Regions from separate parts of the Rhodopseudomonas sp. P1 genome, predicted to be linked through region 1. Evidence: predicted binding sites of a transcription regulator. Region 1 holds the regulator's gene; the other holds the start of a gene.

Region 1 (7,309 bases):
GCTGCGGGTCGATGCCTTCGGCGAGCCGCAGCCCCATCAGCAGGAATTCGTCGGCGCGCTCTTCGCTGGTGAGGCGTTCGTCGGCGATCAGCCCGTGCCCGGTGGCTTCCACGCGCATCAGCCAGCTCTCGGGACGTTTCTCGGTGGCGGTGGCGTAGCGCGCCGCACCGATATCGAGCCGGCCGTGGGCGCCGGGGCCGATCCCGGCATATTCCTGGCCGCGCCAGTAGATCAGATTGTGCCGGCATTCCGCGCCCGGGCGGGCGTGGTTGGAGATCTCGTAGGCCGGCAGGCCGAGTTCGGCGCAAACTGATTGCGTGACGTCGTACAGCGCCCGCGCCTCGGTCTCGTCCGGCGTCGGCAGCTTTCCGGCCTTGTGCAGCGAATAGAACGGCGTGTCGGGCTCGATGGTGAGTTGATACAGCGACAGATGCTCGGCGGCCTCGCCGATCGCGTAGCGCAGCTCGGCTTCCCACATCGCCGCGGTCTGTCCCGGCCGCGCATAGATCAGGTCGAATGAATAGCGGTCGAACGCCGATTTGGCGATCGCTACCGCATTCAAGGCTTCTTCGGCCGAATGCAGCCGGCCGAGCGCCTTCAGCGAGGCGTCGTCGAGCGCCTGCACGCCGAGCGAGACGCGGTTGACGCCGGCGGCGCGATAGCCGCGAAACCTCGTCGCCTCGACGCTGGTCGGGTTGGCTTCGAGCGTCACTTCGGCGTCGGGCGCGACCTGCCAGTGCCGGGCGATCGCATCCAGGATCGCCGCCACCGTCGATGGCTGCATCAGCGACGGCGTGCCGCCGCCGAGAAAGATCGAGCTCACCTGGCGCGGCCCGATCCGCTCGGCGGTGGTGGCGATCTCACGCGTAAACGCGCGGGCGAACCGCTCCTCGTCGATCGCGGCGTGGCGGACGTGGCTGTTGAAGTCGCAATACGGGCACTTCGACAGGCAGAACGGCCAGTGCACGTAGACGCCGAAAGCTGGGTCGGAGCTAGCCCGCAAGGCAAATCTCCGCCAGTTTGACGAACGCCTTGGCGCGGTGCGACAGGCCGAGGCCGAGCGGCGGTAGGCCGTGCTTCTCGACGCTGGTCATCTCGCCGAAGGTGCGGCTGTGACCCTCGGGCAGGAAAACCGGATCATAACCGAAGCCGGCGGTGCCGCGCGGCGGCCACACCAAAGTTCCGTCGGCGCGGGCCTCGACCTCTTCGATATGCCCGTCCGGCCAGGCGACGCACAGCGCCGAGACGAAATGCGCCTTGCGCTGCTCCGGCGCAGTCGCACCTCGCTCCTGGAGCAGGCGCTCGATCCGCGCCATCGCGCCGGCAAAATCCTTCGAATCCCTGGCCCAGCGGGCCGAATAGATCCCGGGAGCGCCGTCGAGCGCATCCACCGCAAGGCCGGAATCGTCGGCAAACGCGGGCAGCTGCGCGGCCTTGGCGGCGGCTTCGGCCTTGATTCGGGCATTGGCCTGGAAGCTGTCGCCGGTTTCGTCCGGCTCGGCGAGGCCGAGCTCGCCGGCGGAGATCGCCTCGATGCCGTAAGGCGCCAAGAGCTCTCGCATCTCGGCCAGCTTGCCGGGATTGTGGGTGGCGATCACGAGCTTGCCGGTGATTCGACGATGCATGGCGATGTCAGCCTAGCTCAGCTCGCGTTGCAAAGAAGTGGCAGGAATGACTCACCCAACCGCCATTTTCTGCAGGTCCACCAGCCGGGCGACGCCCTTTTGCGCCAGCGCCATCAGCTGCAGGAACTCGTCCTGCGAGAACGGGGTGCGTTCCGCGGTGCCCTGCACTTCGACCAGACGGCCGTCGCCGGTCATCACGAAGTTGGCGTCGGTCTCGGCCTCGGAATCCTCGGCGTAGTCGAGGTCCAGCACCGGCGTGCCGTTGTAGATGCCGCAGGAAATCGCCGCGACGTTGTCGCGGAGCACCTGGCCCTTGATCATGTTGCGGGCCTTCATCCAGTTCAGGCAGTCCGCAAGCGCCACCCAGGCGCCGGTAATCGAGGCGGTCCGGGTGCCGCCGTCGGCCTGCAGGACGTCGCAATCCACCGTGATCTGACGCTCGCCGAGCGCCTCGAGATCGACGATGGTCCGCAGCGAGCGGCCGATCAGGCGCTGAATCTCCACGGTCCGGCCGTTCTGCTTGCCGGCGGACGCTTCGCGGCGGGTGCGCTCCAGGGTGGCGCGCGGCAGCATGCCGTATTCAGCCGTCACCCAGCCGCGGCCCTGCCCCTTCAGCCACGGCGGCAGCCGCTCTTCCAGGGTGGCGGTCACCAGCACGTGGGTGTCGCCGAACTTCACCAGGCAGGAGCCCTCGGCATATTTGACGACGCCGCGTTCCAGCGACACGGCGCGCAATTCGTCGGGCGCACGGCGGCTCGGCCGCATGGGGGACCTCCATCTATGGCAGGGGGAAGAACAATGTTGCGGTGCTTTTAGGGGGCCGCAGCCGCAGCGGCAAGGGTTGCGGGCCAAAGCCATGCGCTCCCCGCTTGTAACCGGGCCGAAGCGACGACAAATTAAGGGGATTACGGAGGACAATTTGGCTCAGCACGACCCGATCGGCCTGATCGCGCCCAATGCCGGCCTTGCCCAGCTCAACGAGCGCTCGCGGGAGATTTTTCGTCAGATCGTCGAAAGCTATCTCGCGACCGGTGAGCCGGTGGGCTCCCGCAACATTTCCCGTCTGATTTCCGTCCCGCTGTCGCCGGCCTCGGTGCGCAACGTGATGGCCGATCTCGAACAGCTCGGCCTGATCTACGCCCCGCACACCTCGGCCGGCCGGTTGCCGACCGAACTCGGCCTGCGGTTCTTCGTCGACGCTCTGATGCAGGTCGGCGACCTGACCGAGCCGGAGCGGCAGTCGATCCAGGCGCAGCTTTCGTCGGTGGGACGGGCCCACACGGTCGAAGCCGCGCTCGGCGAGGCATTGACGCGGCTGTCCGGCCTGACGCGCGCCGCCGCGGTGGTGCTGACCGCCAAGGCCAACGTCCGGCTCAAGCACATCGAATTCGTCAGGCTGGAGCCGGAGCGTGCGCTGGTGATCCTGGTGGCCGAAGACGGCCAGGTCGAGAACCGCGTGCTGACGTTGCCGCCCGGGGTGCCATCGTCGGCGCTGATCGAAGCGGCCAATTATCTCAACGCGCGGATTCGCGGCCGGACGCTGGCCGAAGCCCGGCTCGAGCTCGAATCGCTGATGGTTCAGAACAAGGCCGAGCTCGATCAGCTCACCCAGAAGGTCATCGCGGCGGGCATCGCCAGCTGGTCCGGCGGCGACGGCGAAGACCGGCAGCTGATCGTGCGCGGCCACGCCAATCTGCTTGAAGACCTGCACGCGCTCGATGATCTGGAGCGGGTGCGGCTGTTGTTCGATGACCTCGAGACCAAGCGCGGGGTGATCGATCTGCTCGGCCGCGCCGAAAGCGCCGACGGCGTACGGATCTTCATCGGCTCGGAAAACAAGCTGTTCTCGCTGTCGGGCTCGTCCACCATCATCGCGCCTTACAGCGACGGTGCCGGCCACATCGTCGGCGTGCTCGGCGTCATCGGGCCTACTCGGCTGAACTATGCGCGGGTGATCCCGATGGTCGATTACACCGCGCGGATCGTCAGCCGGATGCTCGGCGGCTGATTTTCCGAAACTTGATTTTCGCGCCGCAAACCACGATATCCCGGCCAGCTCTCCCGTAACGATCCAGAGATTTTTCAAGAAGGTAGCGTGATGACCGAGACTGATGGACAGAAGGACAACAACCAGGACACGGCGCAGGCCGCCGCCGATCCGGTCGTTTCCAAGCCGTACATCATGCCGGACGACCCGGAAGAAGGATCGAACGAGGCACTGGTGCGCGAGGCTGCGGACGCGCGCGACAAGATGCTGCGGACGCTCGCCGAAATGGAGAATCTGCGGAAGCGGACCCAGAAGGAAGTCGCCGACGCACGTACCTATGGGGTGACCTCGTTCGCGCGCGACGTGCTCGATATCGCCGACAATCTGCAGCGTGCGCTCGACGCGGTGCCGGCCGACGCCCGCGCCAATGCCGAGCCGGGTCTGAAGGCGCTGATCGAGGGCGTCGAGCTGACCGAACGCTCGCTGCTCAACGCGCTGGAAAAGAACGGCGTCAAGAAGTTCGATCCGAAGGGCCAGAAGTTCGATCCGAACTTCCAGCAGGCGATGTATGAAGTGCCGGATCCGTCGGTGCCGGCCGGCACCGTGGTGCAGGTGGTTCAGGCCGGCTTCACGATCGGTGACCGTGTGCTGCGTCCGGCGCTGGTCGGTGTCGCCAAGGGCGGCGCCAAGGCGGCGCCGAGCGACGGCGGCAGCGAGACCGGCAGCGTCAACTGAGGCGAGCTGCGGCTTCGGCGCGAGCCGGAGCCGCGCCGCCGATCAGCCTCAAGTTGCTCTGAGAGAAAAAACGACGCGCCGCCTGCGCGTCGTTTTTCATTTGATCAGCGCGGTTGCAGACCGTCGCGGACTTTGCGGAAGCGCGGAAACGCGGTTTCCCATTGCTCTTTCGGCGACGAGCCGATCACCCGCATCGCCACATTGGCGCTGCCGAAGCGCAGCCACTGCACCACGGTCACTGGCGTATTGTCCTTGCCGCTGACGCCGGTGACCCGGGTCTCGAATCCGGGTGCGCCGTCGATCCGGATCGGCTCCGACATCGTGATCTTGCTCTCGCGCACGCCGGGGATCGCTTCGGCCGCCTGCTGGGCGAAGCGGGCGCGGTCGTCGGTCTTCTCCGGCACCGAGCCGATCAGGCCGAGCACCATGAACGGGCCGGTCTCGACCGCCTCTTCGTTGCCGTCGGTCAGCAGCAGCGCAGCCCCGGGCGCCAGCGTCCGCACCGTCTTGAAGTCGCCGAGCTCGCGGATCTTGAACGGCATCTGCGCGACCTGCTCGTCGACCGGCACCTGCTGCCGCACCGACACCGAGGACAGCATCTTCTTGACGGCCTCGTCCGAGTAGGTCTTCGCCTCGGTGGCCGGCACCTGGACGGCGACATAGCCGGAAAACAGCTTGCTGCCGGGCACGATCAGCGAGTAGCGGCGGACCTTGTCGGGCCCCACCACGGCATCTTCGGCGGTGAAATAGCCGTTGCCGGCGGTGGTCTCGATCTTCTCCGGCTTGACGTTGCCGAGCGAGCTTTCGGGCGCGGCTTTGAAGGCCGCGTCGATCTGATCGAACGCCGGCCCCGGCAGCTCGGACACCAGCACCTTGACGCCTTGGTCGGCGGACTCAAAGCCCAGGAAGGCCGTGGACTGGTTCAGCCCCGGCATCGGTACGATGCCGACCCGGATGCCGCGTGGGTAAACCGCATCGGCGGCAACCGCGTTGGTCGCGGCGGCCGACAGCAGGGCAATCGCAAACAAGCGCGCTATCTGTCTCATGGCGAGTTGTCCTGGGGCTGCATTGAGGCCGTTGTTTGGTCGGGTTCGACCGGGTTTGGTGCTGCAAATCGGACGGCCGGCGACTGCGATGATGCGCTGCGCGCGCCGGCCCGGCAAGCCGCGCCGCAGCGCGCTATGCAGGCGGTTCGTAACGATTCGTAAAGCCCATGTTTTCGTGATCGAAACGCCGCCACGGTCCTTGCGGACCCGACCCCCCCTCCTATATCAGGCTCACCGCCGCCAAATCGCGAGCAAGTGAATTTTCTTAGGGGGTTTGGACCGGTGCGCCGTCAGGGCCCGTCCAACTCGCCGCAAAAAGAAGGATGTGAACACCATGGGAAAGGTCATTGGTATCGACCTCGGCACCACGAATTCGTGCGTTGCCGTAATGGATGGTAAGTCTGCCAAAGTCATCGAGAACGCCGAGGGTATGCGCACGACCCCGTCGATCGTCGCGATCACCGACGACGGCGAGCGTCTGGTCGGCCAGCCGGCGAAGCGTCAGGCGGTCACCAATCCCGAGCGCACCTTCTTCGCAGTCAAGCGCCTGATCGGCCGCCGCTACGACGACCCGATGGTCGAGAAGGACAAGGGTCTCGTCCCCTACAAGATCGTCAAGGCTTCCAACGGCGACGCCTGGGTCGAAGCCGACGGCAAGACCTATTCGCCCTCGCAGGTCTCGGCCTTCATTCTGCAGAAGATGAAGGAGACCGCGGAAGCGCATCTCGGCCAGAAAGTCGATCAGGCCGTCATCACCGTTCCGGCGTACTTCAACGACGCCCAGCGCCAGGCCACCAAGGACGCCGGCAAGATCGCCGGTCTCGAAGTGCTGCGCATCATCAACGAGCCGACCGCGGCCGCGCTGGCCTACGGTCTCGACAAGGCCAAGACCGGCACCATCGCGGTGTACGACCTCGGCGGCGGCACCTTCGACGTCTCGATCCTGGAGATCGGCGACGGCGTGTTCGAGGTGAAGTCGACCAACGGCGACACTTTCCTCGGCGGTGAAGACTTCGACATGCGTCTGGTCAACTACCTCGCCGACGAATTCCAGAAGGAGCAGGGCATCGACCTGCGCAAGGACAAGCTTGCGCTGCAGCGCCTGAAGGAAGCCGCCGAAAAGGCCAAGATCGAGCTGTCATCGACGACGCAGACCGAGATCAACCTGCCGTTCATCACTGCGGACCAGTCCGGTCCGAAGCATCTGACCATGAAGCTGACTCGCGCCAAGTTCGAAGCGCTGGTCGACGATCTGGTGCAGAAGACCATCGAGCCGTGCCGCAAGGCGCTGAAGGATGCCGGCCTCACCGCCGGTGAGATCAGCGAAGTGGTGCTGGTCGGCGGCATGACCCGCATGCCAAAGGTCCAGGAAGTGGTGAAGCAGCTGTTCGGCAAGGAGCCGCACAAGGGCGTCAACCCGGACGAAGTCGTGGCGATCGGCGCGGCGATCCAGGCCGGCGTGCTGCAGGGCGACGTCAAGGACGTGCTGCTGCTCGACGTGACCCCGCTGTCGCTGGGCATCGAGACGCTGGGTGGCGTGTTCACCCGCATCATCGATCGCAACACCACGATCCCGACCAAGAAGAGCCAGGTGTTCTCGACCGCCGAAGACAATCAGAACGCGGTCACCATCCGGGTCTTCCAGGGCGAGCGCGAGATGGCGGCCGACAACAAGATGCTCGGTCAGTTCGACCTGATGGGCATTCCGCCGGCACCGCGTGGCATGCCGCAGATCGAAGTGACGTTCGACATCGACGCCAACGGTATCGTCAACGTCTCGGCCAAGGACAAGGCGACCGGCAAGGAGCAGCAGATCCGCATCCAGGCTTCTGGCGGTCTGTCCGACTCCGAGATCGACAAGATGGTCAAGGACGCCGAAGCCAACGCGGCCGAAGACAAGAAGCGCCGCGAGGCGG
Region 2 (7,309 bases), 940 kb from region 1:
GCGATCGAGATGGGCGAGCAGCGCCTGCTGCCAGCGGGCGCGCTTGGCCCGATACGTGTCCTGATCGAGCCCATCCCAGTTCGACACCCGGTCCGGTCCGACCACCGACAGCACGAAGGGCGGCGACGGCACGCCGGAGTCGATCGCAGTGTAATCGGCGATCGCCAGCGGCGGCATCCGCTCCCCGGGCTCGTCCGCCATCAGGGTCTTGGCTTCGGCGTAGGACGCCAGCGTCGTCATCCAGTCCGGCAGCAGCTGGGTGGCGTAGCTGCTGACCCCGAATTCGCGCGGCGGTTTGGACAGGCCGAGCGTCAGCGCGAACAGCGACAGCGACGGCGTCCGATCGGCGTAGCTGTCGGTCAGCAGCTTCGCCTGGTCGGCCGGAAGCAGACTTGCCAGCGTGGAAGGCGCTGCATTGCCGATCACAGTCGAGGCTTCAACGGTCTGCGGATCGCCGCCGTCGCGGGCCATATGGGTGACCTGATGCGGCCCGCCGTGATCGCCCATCACCACGCCGGAGACGACGCGGCGGAGCAGTACCTCGCCGCCGGCCTTGCGCACCGCGCGGGCCAGCGCGCTCGACAGCCGCTGCGAGCCGCCCTGGATGAAGCGCGCTCCGCTGAGCAGGAAGCTGCCCTGCACCATCGCGAACGGCACCCACCACAGCGCGGCAGGATCATCGTGAACGTAAGACAGGTTGCCGGCGACCGCGCACTTCACCGCTTCGTCGTCGCCGAACAGCGCCTGCAGCTTGTCGCCGAGCGAGGCGTGCCAATCGGGATATTCCGGCGCCAGCGCCAGCACCGCGTCGAGGCCGCCATCGCCAATCGTTCCGGCGAGGCGCTCGAGCTCGCCGAGCCATTGCGCGATCCCGGCGCTGGCGTGGGGAAAGCGCTTGTTGAGCGCGTCGCGCGCGGCGGCGAATTCGTCCGGGAGCGTGAACGGTTCGCCAACCGGACCGCCGCGCATCTGATACAGCGCCCCCGCGGGAATCCACTGCACCGCGTCGAGCACGCCGGCGCGGCTCAAGGCGCGGTGTTTCGGATCGCGGACGTGCTGCGGATTGCCGGTGATATGCAGCGAGCCTTCGACGAACAGTTCGCCGACCTTGTAGCTCGAGGCCGCGCCGCCGACCGAATTACCGCGCTCGATCACCAGCACCTTGCGGCCTTCGCGGGCCAGGATCGCGCCCGCAGTCAGGCCGCCGAGCCCGGCGCCAATTACCACTGCATCAAAGCGCGTCATTCAGCCGATCATCCTGCCATCCAAGGGAAGCGCTTCATTGCCGCATTGCAGCGGCATGTCAAATCGCGGTTCCATGATCTGGCGACGGCCGATCCTGGGCGCTTGCGGCGCGCTATTGCCAGGTCGAGCTTTCGGAATCCCAGCGCTGGCCCTTGAGCTCCTTGGCGAGGGCTGCGACGGCGCCGCCGTCGGGGCGCGGTTCGCCTTCCTCTTCGCCGGGAGCGTCGTCGTTGAGGCCGAGCCGCGGCGGCGCATTCTCGTCGACCGTGGTGTCGCTGGCATTGCCGAGCCACAGCATCAGCTTGTCGGTGCCGCCCGGCTTATCCGCGCTGACCAGTGCCTCGACCGTGATCACCTCGGTGAGCTGCAGCGCCGGGAAGGTCTCGCTCGGCCGCTTGAAGGTCATCTTCAGCTTGCCGCTCGCGTCATCCCACACCGCCGAGGCAAGCTTGGCCTCCAGCGTCTGCGACAGGATGGCGGTGACGGTATTGGCGATCTTCTCGCGATTGAGCTTGCCACCGTCGCGCCAGCCCGCGGCCGGGAACAGGATGGTGCGGTCCATGTCGACGATGCCGTTGGTCCAGCCGGCCGCGGCGACGCCGGGGAACGCCTTGGCCTTGGCGATCACCGCGGCGGCGCGCTCCGGATCGACCGTGAGGTTGATCACCAGCTTGCCGGCGCGCAGCGCATCGCAGCCGATGCTGAGGCTCGACAGCGACACTTCGACATTCTCGGTCTTCAGTGTCTTCAGGAAATCCGAAGCGCCTTCGAGCGCGACGCGGACCCCGACGGCTTCCGGCGACACCGCGGTGAAGTCCTTCGGCGCCTGCGCGATGCTGTCGTCGACCGACTGGTTCTCCTGGAATTCCTTTTCGCTGAGATCGGCATTGTCGGTCGAGGTGATCTCGTGCGTGGCGGTTCCGATCCCGATCACGCCTTTGAAGTCGAACGTCTCGCCATTCGGCCGCTGCTGCAGGCTGACCGACACCGGCGCCTTGCCGCCAAGCGTCTGCGTCGTTCCGGTCAGGGCCTGGCCGTTCGGGGTCAGGGTGACGACGAAGCGGTCGCGGCGGTCGGACGTCTTCGACGGCGAAAAGCAGACGTCGAGCTCGGCAGAGGTGACCGTCTTGCCCTGACGCTTCTCTTTCAGGATGACGTCGGCGCCGTCCATGAAGCCGTCGATGGCGGTGAAATAGCGCGTCTCGTTGGCCGGCGGCGCTGCCGATTTCGTGGCGGACTTGCTCTGAGCCAGGGCGACATCGGTCGCCGGCAGCAGCGCCAGCAGGCTGAACAGGAATGCGCGCATCACGTGAACCTCGCGAGAATCAGGCTGCATCGAACCTAAAGCTTTTTGGGAGCCGAGTGGACAACGGTTCGCCGGGACACAACGCGTCAGAACCGGAAATGCTCTAGTCGATTCGAATTGAATCCGAACCAAGGCGCGCGAGGCGCGGCGCCAAAAAACAAGGCCGCCCGGAGGCGGCCTTGCGTGATCGATCTTCCGTGCGACAGGCGCGGGCTTAGAAGCCCATGCCGCCCATACCGCCCATGCCACCGCCGGCCGGCATCGCCGGGGCATCGGCCTTCGGCAGCTCGGCGACCATCGCTTCGGTGGTGACCAGCAGCGAGGCCACCGACGAGGCGTCCTGCAGCGCGGTGCGCACGACCTTGGCCGGATCGACGATGCCCTTGGCGAGCATGTCGACATAGTCCTCGCTCTGGGCGTCGAAACCGAAGGTCTCGGACTTGTTCTCGAGGATCTTGCCGACCACGATCGAGCCTTCGACACCGGCGTTCTCGGAGATCTGGCGGATCGGAGCTTCCAGCGCCTTCAACACGATGTTGATGCCGGCCTGAACGTCGGCATTGTCGTTGTTGATGCGGCCGACGGCCTTCTTGGCGCGCAGCAGGGCGACGCCGCCGCCCGGCACGATGCCTTCCTGAACCGCAGCGCGGGTCGCGTTCAGCGCGTCCTCGACACGGTCCTTCTTCTCCTTGACCTCGACCTCGGTCGCGCCGCCGACGCGGATCACCGCGACGCCGCCGGCGAGCTTGGCCAGACGCTCCTGCAGCTTCTCACGGTCGTAGTCCGAGGAGGTCTCCTCGATCTGCGCCTTGATCTGCGAAACGCGGGCTTCGATCTCCGGCTTCTTGCCGGCGCCGCCGACGATCGTGGTGTTCTCCTTGTCGATCACCACCTTCTTGGCGCGGCCGAGCATCTTCAGCGTCACGGTCTCGAGCTTGATGCCGAGGTCTTCCGAGATCAGCTGACCGCCGGTCAGGATCGCGATGTCTTCCAGCATCGCCTTGCGGCGATCGCCGAAGCCCGGCGCCTTCACGGCCGAAACCTTGAGGCCGCCGCGCAGGCGGTTGACCACCAGGGTCGCCAGCGCTTCGCCTTCGACGTCCTCGGCGATGATCAGCAGCGGCTTGCCCGACTGCACCACCGCTTCGAGCACCGGCAGCATCGACTGCAGGCCCGAGAGCTTCTTCTCGTGCAGCAGGATGTAGGCGTCGTCGAGTTCGACGGTCATCTTCTCGGCGTTGGTCACGAAGTACGGCGACAGATAGCCGCGGTCGAACTTCATGCCTTCGACGATGTCGACTTCGGTCTCGAGCGACTTGTTCTCTTCGACCGTGATGACGCCCTCGTTGCCGACCTTCTGCATCGCCTGGGCGATCATCTTGCCGATCGGCGCGTCGCCGTTGGCCGAGATGGTGCCGACCTGGGCGATCTCAGCCGAGGAGGCGACCGGCTTGGCGCGCTTCTGGATGTCCTTGACCACGGCCGCGACCGCGATCTCGATGCCGCGCTTCAGGTCCATCGGGTTCATGCCGGCCGCAACGGCCTTGGCGCCTTCACGGACGATCGCCTGGGCCAGCACGGTGGCGGTGGTGGTGCCGTCGCCGGCGAGGTCGTTGGTCTTCGAGGCCACCTCGCGCACCATCTGCGCGCCCATGTTCTCGAACTTGTCCTCGAGCTCCACTTCCTTGGCGACGGTGACGCCGTCCTTGGTGATGCGCGGGGCACCGAAGCTCTTCTCGATCAGCACGTTCCGGCCCTTCGGACCGAGCGTGACCTTCACGGCGTTGGCGAGCACGTCCACGCCGCGCAGCATGCGGTCGCGGGCCTCACCGGAAAACTTGACGTCCTTGGCTGCCATTCATTCGCTCCTGATGTCTCGATGCTGTCGCGATGCGGCTTAGCCGACCACGCCCATGATGTCCGACTCCTTCATGATCAGGAGTTCTTCGCCGTCCAGCTTGATCTCGGTGCCCGACCACTTGCCGAACAGCACGCGATCGCCGACCTTGACGTCGATCGGGGTCAGCTTGCCGGTCTCGTCGCGGCCGCCCGGGCCGACGGCGATCACCTGACCTTCCTGCGGCTTCTCCTTGGCGGAGTCCGGGATGATGATGCCGCCCTTGGTCTTGGTCTCGGCATCGATCCGCTTCACGACGACGCGGTCATGGAGAGGACGAAAATTGATTTTAGCCATGGGCTATCCTGTGTGTTGCTGGAGGGGCTTTGGCGTTCGAGTGCCGGTTCGTGATCGCGGCTCGTATTCGTGTCCGCGTGTTGGCAGTCGTACTGCAAGAGTGCTAATTGTGCGCCCGGGAATATGGCCTGCTGCAGTTCCTGTCAAGCTGACGGGCTTAAGGGCTTGGTGATGCCGGTGTAAGATGCTCCGTCCGCCGGACGGGACACTGTTCATCGGCGCGACCGCATTGCCTGCTGCGGCATTTTGCGGTTGTGTGGGGTCGGGGCGAACGGGGCGTTTGCTCGGGGAGAAATCATGGTCAATTCACGCAACGCACGCGCGTCGCTCAATCTGGGCATGGCGTCGCTGATGGCGCTGGGGCTCGGCGCGTGCGGCAGCATCGGTGGCTTCAGCCTTGGCGGTTCGCAGCCGGCTGCAGTGCAGGAGCCGGCGGCGCCGCCGGAACTGCCCGCCACCATCCGCTCGGAAGAAATCGTCGGCCGCTGGGGCCTCGCGTCGTATCTCAATCCGTCCGACCGGGCCCGCACCGAAAAGGCCGCGGTCGCGCAGTGCAAGAATCCTTACGTGATCGGTGCCGGTCCGACCGGCGGCGTGATCATGCATCTGGCCGACCAGGCCACCCCGCAGGAGCTGCGGCTGAAGGGTTCGCAAAGCGGCAAGAACTATATCGGGCCGGCCGGTCCAATCGGCGAGCAGGACCGCGAGATCGTGTCGTTCGACGGCCGCGTGATGATCACCCGCTTCGTCGACAAGGATGCCGCCACCCGCTACGGCAACATGGTCTATGTCCGCTGCGCCCCGCGCGCCTGACCTCTGCCAAACATCCAGGGCCGATCTGATTCCATGACCCGATGAGCGGACTGCGCAGACTGGTGTCCGGACCGGAGCGCGCGGTCGGCGTTTTGGCGGTCACCCAGATTCTGTGCTGGGGCATGCTGATCTATCCGCCGGTCTTGACCATGCCGCATCTCGCCGCGGCGCATGGCTGGTCGCTGGCCTTCGGGATGTCCGGGTTTTCGCTGGCCCTGGTGATCTCCGGCATCCTGTCGCCGGTGATTGGCGGTCTGATCGACCGCCACGGCGGCAATGTGGTGATGGCGCCGGGAGCGCTGGTCGGCGCGCTCGGCATGGTGCTGATTGCCGGCATCGACCTGTGGCCGGTGTATTTCGTCGGCTGGGCGCTGCTCGGTGTCGCGATGGCCTCGACGCTGTACGATCCGGCGTTCGCCACGCTGGCGCGGCTGTTCGGCACCACCGCCCGGCGGCAGATCACTTTCGTCACCTTCGCGGGCGGCTTCGCCTCCACCGTCGGCTGGCCGGCGACCCATCTGCTGCTCGACGCCGTCGGCTGGCGCGGCACCTATTTCGCCTTCGCGGCGGTGCTGGCCTGTGTGGTCGCGCCGTTGCATGGCTTGGTGCTGCCGCGCAAGGCTGCGCCATCGGTTGTTGCGCCCAGCCCGAACCCGCATCTGATGCCTGCGGAGCCGCTGCGCCCGGAGGGGCGCCCGTTCGTGCTGATCGCGACCGCCTTCGCGATCTACGCCTTGATGCTGTCCGGGGTGACGTCGAACCTGCTGGCGATGTTTCAGCGCGGCGGCCTTGATGCCGGCACCGTGGTGACGCTCGGCGCGCTGTTCGGCCCGTCGCAGGTGGCGGCCCGGCTAGCGGACTTTCTGCTCGCCGGCCGGACACATCCGCTCTGGATCGCGCGCGGGGCGGTGACGCTGATGGCCTGTTCGTTCGCGATGCTGGCGTTTGCCGGCCCGTCGGTGCTGGTCGCCGGCGTGTTCTGTGTGGCGTTCGGCGCCGCCAATGGCGTGATGACGATCGCGCGGGGCAGCCTGCCGCTGCTGATGTTCGGAGCGCAGGGCTATGGCCGGGTGATCGGCCGGATCGCGCGGCCTGCGCTGTTCGTGCAGGCGTCGGCGCCGTTCATCGTAGCGGCGGCGGTGGAGCGGTTTTCCGACGCCACCGTGATCGAGGTCGGGATGGTGTGCGCCTTGGCGACGCTGGGATGTTTCCTGGCGCTGCAGCCGCCACGCGCCGCCGAGCGGCGTTGAGGCGGCAGCCGGCGATCAGTTGAACATCGCGTCGATGTCGTCCTGCGAGGCGTGGCCGTCTTCGCCGAGCGCACGCGGGCCGTTGAGCAGTTTGGCGTCGTCGTCGCGATTGTCGACCACCGCGGGCGCGTGCGACTTGATCTCGTCGACGCCGCCCCAGATCTCCATCATCTGCACGATGTGATGCTCGATGAATTTCATCGTGTTCATCACCTTGCTGATGCGCTGGCCGGTGAGGTCCTGGAAGTTGCAGGCCTCGAAGATCGAGATCACCCGCTCCTGGATTTCTTCGCTGAGCGCCTGCTGCTGATCGGCCGAGTTGACCTTGCCTAGCGCGGTGGCGGCCTGATCGATCGCTTCCGCAGCTTCGAGAATCTGCTGCGTGGCTTCCTCGGTGCCGCCGACGACCGCGCCGAGCTCACCATTGACCTTGGCCATCTCCTCGCCGCTGAAGCTCTTGGAGTGCAGCACGGCGATTTCGCGCTTGGTCTGGTCGATCGC

Evidence for each region. The regulator HrcA, encoded in region 1, represses chaperone genes, less so after heat shock. The targets are predictions, from matches to a motif close to GTTAGCACTCNCNNNNNGNGAGTGCTAAC.
Region 2: the regulator HrcA is predicted to act here: its motif matches at 4,825-4,853, upstream of groES (co-chaperone GroES).

The regions. Positions count from the first base shown of each region.
Region 1 is NZ_CP088006.1:345,384-352,692, forward strand. Features, by position in the region: gene hemW (radical SAM family heme chaperone HemW) at 1-1,003, opposite strand, end outside; gene rdgB (RdgB/HAM1 family non-canonical purine NTP pyrophosphatase) at 993-1,625, opposite strand; gene rph (ribonuclease PH) at 1,677-2,390, opposite strand; gene hrcA (heat-inducible transcriptional repressor HrcA) at 2,545-3,633, shown strand; gene grpE (nucleotide exchange factor GrpE) at 3,724-4,347, shown strand; gene LRC39_RS01700 (hypothetical protein) at 4,452-5,393, opposite strand; gene dnaK (molecular chaperone DnaK) at 5,728-7,309, shown strand, end outside.
Region 2 is NZ_CP088006.1:1,287,006-1,294,314, forward strand. Features, by position in the region: gene LRC39_RS06050 (phytoene desaturase family protein) at 1-1,245, opposite strand, end outside; gene LRC39_RS06055 (hypothetical protein) at 1,358-2,551, opposite strand; gene groL (chaperonin GroEL) at 2,766-4,409, opposite strand; gene groES (co-chaperone GroES) at 4,449-4,745, opposite strand; gene LRC39_RS06070 (hypothetical protein) at 5,043-5,558, shown strand; gene LRC39_RS06075 (MFS transporter) at 5,600-6,808, shown strand; gene LRC39_RS06080 (protein phosphatase CheZ) at 6,824-7,309, opposite strand, start outside.